DNA from 3 places in the Colwellia sp. 20A7 genome. Region 2 is predicted to be linked to each of the others. Evidence: predicted binding sites of a transcription regulator. Region 2 holds the regulator's gene; each other region holds the start of a gene.
The links. The regulator MetJ, encoded in region 2, represses methionine synthesis genes. The targets are predictions, from matches to a motif close to TAGACGTCTAGACGTCTA.
Positions count from the first base shown of each region.

Region 1: GQS55_RS19465 (methylenetetrahydrofolate reductase) is a predicted target of MetJ. The motif match lies at 1,119-1,136, and genes of this name have one in related genera.
Region 3: GQS55_RS12375 (cystathionine beta-lyase) is a predicted target of MetJ. The motif match lies at 1,265-1,282, and genes of this name have one in related genera.

Region 1 is NZ_CP047130.1:4,514,941-4,517,225, forward strand. It holds gene GQS55_RS19465 (methylenetetrahydrofolate reductase) at 47-1,027, opposite strand; gene GQS55_RS19470 (TonB-dependent receptor domain-containing protein) at 1,315-2,285, opposite strand, start outside.
Region 2 is NZ_CP047130.1:4,124,272-4,126,556, forward strand. It holds gene metB (cystathionine gamma-synthase) at 1-317, opposite strand, end outside; gene metJ (met regulon transcriptional regulator MetJ) at 632-970, shown strand; gene hemE (uroporphyrinogen decarboxylase) at 1,107-2,174, opposite strand.
Region 3 is NZ_CP047130.1:2,854,961-2,857,245, reverse strand. It holds gene GQS55_RS12385 (DNA polymerase II) at 1-276, shown strand, start outside; gene GQS55_RS12380 (hypothetical protein) at 529-1,095, shown strand; gene GQS55_RS12375 (cystathionine beta-lyase) at 1,316-2,285, shown strand, end outside.

The DNA of each region.
Region 1 (2,285 bases), 390 kb from region 2:
AACCGCTTTTTTATTTCACTAAATCCGGGTGAAAATCTCCTATGCCTTAACTCTTGATCAGGTTATCAAGTTCCTTTCTTGCTAAGTACTTGTCCATGGTTGAGCGTAATAACTTGTAAAGTAAAATTGAACCGTCAATTTCTTCTTTACGGTTCGTTAAACTTTCAATATTTAAACCGAGTGGTAAATCATAAGGTACTAACGCATCTAATATTTGCTGTAAGCTATTACAACAAATGCGAATAGACTCATATAAAGGTTTTTCTGCATTAAGTATACGCAAGCTGGTTGCTTCAGGAACACGCACACCTAACCAGTCAATAAACTCTAACGTTTTTTTACTACCACAAGGTGAAAAGGTTAAAATAATACGTTGTGGTTTTAAGCCTTGCTGTTGGCATTCAATAGCGTAACGAGTCAACATATCAATAGTGGCTTGAGGGTCATAAATTGCTTGTGATATAAAGAAATTACAGCCTTGTTGATGCTTTTCAATTAAGCGTTGGTGTTCATTACCTTTTTTAGCATGACGCTCGGCAATCGTAATGCCGCCAATAAAAAAATTGTTCTGATTTTGTACCAGCGTTTGGTATGCTTCACCAAGCGGTAAGCTAATTTCATTATTCTTTGATGGGCTACCCACCAGCACTACATCACGAACACCAAACTTTTGCCATGCTTCATCAGCCCAAGTATTAAATGCTGCTGCATCTGACTGCACTACACTTTTGTATGTAATAACTGGACGTTTTGATTTTTTGTTTAATAACGACGAATATAAACGTGGATCATGTGTACTTTTAAACGGAAAAGGACGAGGAACATTCGTTCTTGAATCTTCATCTTGAATGTCATAAATAATTAACCCGTCAAAATCGATATCACTGACACGATCAAGTAATTTAGTAGCAATATCTTCTACTTGTTCAATAGGAGTATCACTTTTTGGCGGTGTAGTGCCAATAAAGTAAACACCACGGGAATTATCGTTATACCTAATTCTTAATTCTGATTCATTTTCTAGCATAATTATTTCGCAAGTTATGAGTGAAAGCCGATTTTGATGATGAAGGCTCATTAATGAACAGCAGTATATCAGTAAACTTTACACTTTTAAATAGACGTTTAGCCGTCTAGAAGACAAAAAGGCTAATCGCATCTTTTTAGGTTTATTTCGCTAGTATGGGTAATTACGTATGGAGAAACAGGTAAAGAAATAGGATTTTTAAATTTAGAATTAATAAGTTAGATAAAAAACTTAGCTAACCTCATATATGATTTACTTCCATATATGAGGTTAAATGAGGATTACCTTTAAAACTGGTAAGAGGCGGTTAATCGAATATCTCGTCCTGCTTCTTTAATCCCTACAATGCTTTCGTAACCGTCAATATGTCCATAATCAGCAACACTACCATGACTTCGGTAAGATTCATCAAGCAAGTTTTGCACAGCTAAATCGAATGTTAAATTTTCTATCGGTGAATATTTAACATAAGCATCAACTACCGTATAACTAGGCTTATCAATTGTTTCAAGCTCGGTAAGCCAACCTAATTCAATAGAGCGATGGAACACTTCAATGTTATTTAAGCTGGCAACATAGTTGATGTTAAAACCCATTTCTAGTTCATCGGTCATTTCATAGTTAACATTTACGTTTAATGAATCGCCAACTGCATTACCTAAACCACCATATTCATATGCCGCTAAATCAACACCGTCTAAAATAACCGTGCTAGATCCTGACGCATCATTGGCATCAGGCCAAACAAATGGGGCATTATTTAACTCGACGTTATTACTGTTGTAGCTAACGATCACGTCAAAATTATTGGCTTGATAACCAACAACTAACTCAAAGCCAGTCGACTCTAAATCACCAATATTTTCATAAAAAACACCTTCGCCACCTTTAAATTTATCAAAAACAACATCGCTGATTTCGCTAATATACGCTGAAGCTTCAAAAATAAACGTGCCATCATTGTATTGTAAACCAAGCTCTTTGTTAGCAACGTTTTCAGGCTCTAAATTATTGTTATGGGTCAATTCTCCCACCGTGAACGCATCAGCAACTTGTCTGCCACGTAATGCTTCAGCATAGCTAGCCGATAGTTTTAAGTTGTCGGTTAAACTATAAACTACACCAAAGTTACTGCTAAAACCGTCTTGTTTTTTAGTTGAGAAAGTTTCGCTTATCGTTACTGGATCTCCACTCGTATCAGTTTCAACAACCCAATTACCATCAACTTGTATCCAATTGGCTGACTGGCCTACATGGT
Region 2 (2,285 bases):
CCCCCATAACAGTCATGAGGAATAACAACGAGATCATCAACGGATAGTAACTGACAAATCAATAATACTGACGACATACCGGTGCTTGTAGCAATACCAACTTGGCCTTGCTCTAATTTAGCAATCGTTTTAGCGAAAGTTGCTCGGGTCGGATTACCTGTTCGAGAATAATCAAATTCACGTTTTTCATTAAAGCTCTTTAATGAATAAGTGCTAGATAAATGAATAGGAGCGACAACCGCACCATGTTGTTTATCAGTGTTAATACCCGCCTGAACTGCCGAAGTAGTAATGCTTTTCATTTTAGTATTCGACATTTTTATTCCTTATTTTCATTAACTAACACCACAAACTTATATATTTAATATTTTGGATGTTTGGACGTCTATAACTCTAAAGGTTTTGACTATTTAGGTCAAGAATTTTTAGACATCTAAACTTCTACTTGACTGGATTTCTGCAACCAGTAGAATTGCATGATTAAGAAGAAATAAGTATATGCTTCTCTGTTCCAATGAAGCTTAATTGATATTTAATTCAACTTTAATTAAATAATACCTTTAAATGAGTTTTTATAATCATATAAAAATAATAATTAACCATTTACATTAATAGCTACAGAGGAATTTACATGGCTGAGTGGAATGACGAGTATATTAATCCCTATGCCGAACATGGTAAAAAGAGTGAGCAAGTAAAAAAAATTACTGTCTCAATTCCTTTGCGTGTCTTAAAAGTATTAACTGACGAACGAACTAGGCGCCAAGTAAATAATTTACGCCATGCAACTAATAGCGAATTATTGTGCGAAGCATTCTTACATGCGTTTACCGGCCAACCTTTACCAGATGATGAAGATCTCGCTAAAGATAATGATGAAAAGTTACCTGCTAGTGTTCGCCGTATTTTAGAAGAAAAAGGGATTACTGATTTTAGTGCTTATGAAATAGATGATGACGAATTGGTTTAAGTCCGACTTTATCAATAGCTTAAAATAACTAACCTCAAATAAAAAAAGTAGCAACCTCTATAGAGTTTGCTACTTTTTTTGTTTTTAATATCAGATTTAGCCAATAATATAGCTACAAGATTTGCTACAAGATAATTTACCCGTGATATGGCTTACTTAAACGATGCACTGACTCAATAAAGTGTCCTGCATGATCTGGATTCACATCAGGGTGAATACCATGGCCTAAGTTAAATACATGCCCTGTACCACCTTCACCAAAACCGGCTAATATTTTAGATACTTCCTGTTCTATACGCGGTAATGGTGCATACAACATAGAAGGGTCCATATTGCCTTGCAACGCAACTTTATCGCCAACACGTGCTTTAGCGTTTTCTATATCAATAGTCCAATCAAGTCCTACAGCATCACAGCCTGTGGCAGCAATATCTTCTAACCACATGCCGCCATTTTTAGTAAATAAAGTTACTGGCACTTGGCGACCATCATTATAACGCGTTAAACCGTCAACGATTTTATGCATATATTGCAATGAAAATTCTTTGTAATCACGTGGTGACAATACGCCGCCCCAGGTATCAAACACCATCACTGATTGCGCACCAGCAGCAATTTGTGCATTCAAGTATGAAATTACAGAGTCAGCTAGCTTATCAAGTAATAAATGAAGTGTTTGTGGATCAGAAAACATCATTTTTTTGATTTTAGTAAAAGCTTTTGAACTGCTACCTTCAATCATGTAAGTTGCCAACGTCCACGGACTACCTGAAAAACCAATCAACGGCACGCTACCATTAAGTTCTTTTTTAATAGTACGAACAGCGTTCATTACGTATTGCAATTCGCCTTCAGGATCAGGAATGCCAATTTTTTCAACATCGGCCTTACACGTAATAGGACGTTCAAATTTAGGACCTTCGCCCGTTTCGAAATATAAGCCCAACCCCATAGCATCAGGAATTGTTAATATGTCGCTGAATAAAATAGCTGCATCAAGCGGAAAACGACGCAACGGCTGAATAGTAACTTCACAAGCTAAGTCAGCATCACGACAAACTGACATAAAATCGCCAGCATCTTTGCGTACTGCTCTATATTCAGGTAAATAACGTCCTGCTTGTCTCATCATCCAAACAGGTGTGTAATCTACTGGCTGCTTTAAAAGCGCACGTAAATAATTATCATTTTTTAATTCAGTCACCAATAAACCCTCTAATTTATTCATTATTTACTTACTTGAACTTCCAGAAATAGGATTAACAAGCAAATTATGCGCGTATTCTAGCACTCGTGGTATTTTGAATCTATGCGC
Region 3 (2,285 bases), 1.3 Mb from region 2:
CTTAACGATTATGTTAATACACCACCTCATATCAAGGCATGTTTAATTGCTAATAAAGCCTTAATAGATTCAGGTCAGTCACCTAAATATAGAAGAAGAAGTATTATTGAATATGTTATGACCTTAAATGGTGTCATGCCAATAGAGCTATCGAAAGGAAATTTAGATTATGAGCATTATATTGATAAACAGATTAAGCCAATAGCTGATGATGTGTTACCTTTTTTAGGTAAATCCTTCGATGTCATTGTTAGTAAACAAATTAATTTATTTTAGTTGACTGTTGTTTGTTATCTTATGCTGATTTGATTTTTCAGTCGTTATTTCATTTTATAACTTGTGTACTCTGTCTTCCTTATGCTGCAATTATTATTTTAAGCCCTTCTTTACTAAGCAAGTTACTTAGGTGCATTCTGGTTGCTTGTCTATTTTAAAACTGGCATGATTTAATGAACATTTATGCAAATCAGTAATAACTAACCTGAGCTCGGTTTAAGAGTTCATATTAAGTATATAAAAAGGAATTTTATGTTGTCGGATAAAACAAAATCGTTTCTCAGAGTTATTCTGAATTTAAAGCCATCTTTTCGGTTTCTTATAACCTATATTGTCATTTGGTTTGTTTGGCATAATGAGTTTATTATTTCACTGGTGATGACCAGTGGCGGATTAAACGTAAGACTGCAAACTGCTTTTGAATCTGTCAGTTCAAATCAATATTTAGTTGTTTTATTTTTAACGATAATGCTAACACTTATTATCTACGGATTTGATTATTTAACACAAGTCTTAGCAGATGATGATAACAGTGAAGAATTTACCCTGTTACAAAATGGTAATAGCGCTAAGAATGAAAATGAAATGAACATTAAACAACTAATGACAACATTAGAAAGTGTTCAACTAAAGCTAGCAGAATCATTAGAAAGAGAAAAACAATACAAGCAGGAAAAAACAGTAAGTATGAGTAATATGATTCAGTTACAGAACCAATTAGATGAGTTAACTGCAGATAATATTATTTTAAATGAAGAAAATAATAAATTGAAATTAAAGACAAGTAATAAGGCGGATGCTGTTTTGTGTCAATCATAACAAGATACAAGCAATCTAAAACTTGTCTCAATACTTTTATTATTAACTATTATTCTAATGAATTGTTCTAGATATCTATTTCAGTTATCACTTATTAGCTATCAGTTTTAAAACTTAACAGATAACAGGTGAATTATTTTTCATTTCCCTGTATAAATATAAGTAAGTTTAGATGGCTAGATAGCTATTTTAAATAATTAAACCTAAAGGTCAGATTTAAATGAAACAAGATACTAGAATTGTTACTGCAGGTCGCAAAGCAAAATGGACAAATGGTGTAGTTAATCCAAGTGTTACAAGGGCTTCAACTGTTGTGTTTGAAACTGTTGCTGAAATGAATAATGCTTTAAAGAATCGCAATAATCAAACCATGGTATATGGTAGAAGAGGTACAACAACAGCGTTTGCTTTTAGTGATGCCATGACCGAATTGGAAGGCGGTGCTGGTTGTGCATTGTATCCTTCAGGTACCGCAGCGATAACTAATGCAATTATCTCATTTGTAGAAAGTGGCGATCATATTTTAATGGTTGATAGCGCCTATGAACCAACGCGCGATTATTGCGATAAAATTTTGGCTAAAATGGGGGTCGAAACAACGTATTATGATCCGCTTATTGGTGCTGGTATTGAAGCGCTAATTAAACTAAACACAAGAATTGTTTTCTTAGAATCTCCCGGTTCAATTACGATGGAAGTACAAGACGTACCAACCATTGCAAAAATAGCACACCAGCATAACTGTATTGTCATGCTTGATAATACTTGGGCTGCCGGCATTAACTTTAAACCGTTTGATTTTGGCGTGGACATTAGTATACAAGCAGCCACTAAATATATTGTTGGGCATTCTGACGTTATGTTGGGTACAGCAACAGCAACAGAAAAATATTGGCCACAATTACGTGACAATAGTTATTTAATGGGTCAGTGCACATCGCCTGATGATCTGTACCTTGCTCTACGCGGTATCAGAACGATTGGTGTACGTTTGAAGCAACATCAAAAAAGTGCATTAACTGTGGCTAATTGGTTAAAAGAAAGACCAGAGGTAGATACTATTTTACATCCTGCTTTTGAATCTTGCCCAGGACATGAATTTTTTAAACGTGATTTTACCGGCTCTAATGGCTTATTTTCTTTTACCTTAAATTGTGGCAATAGAGAAGCACTGACGGCGTTTCTTGATG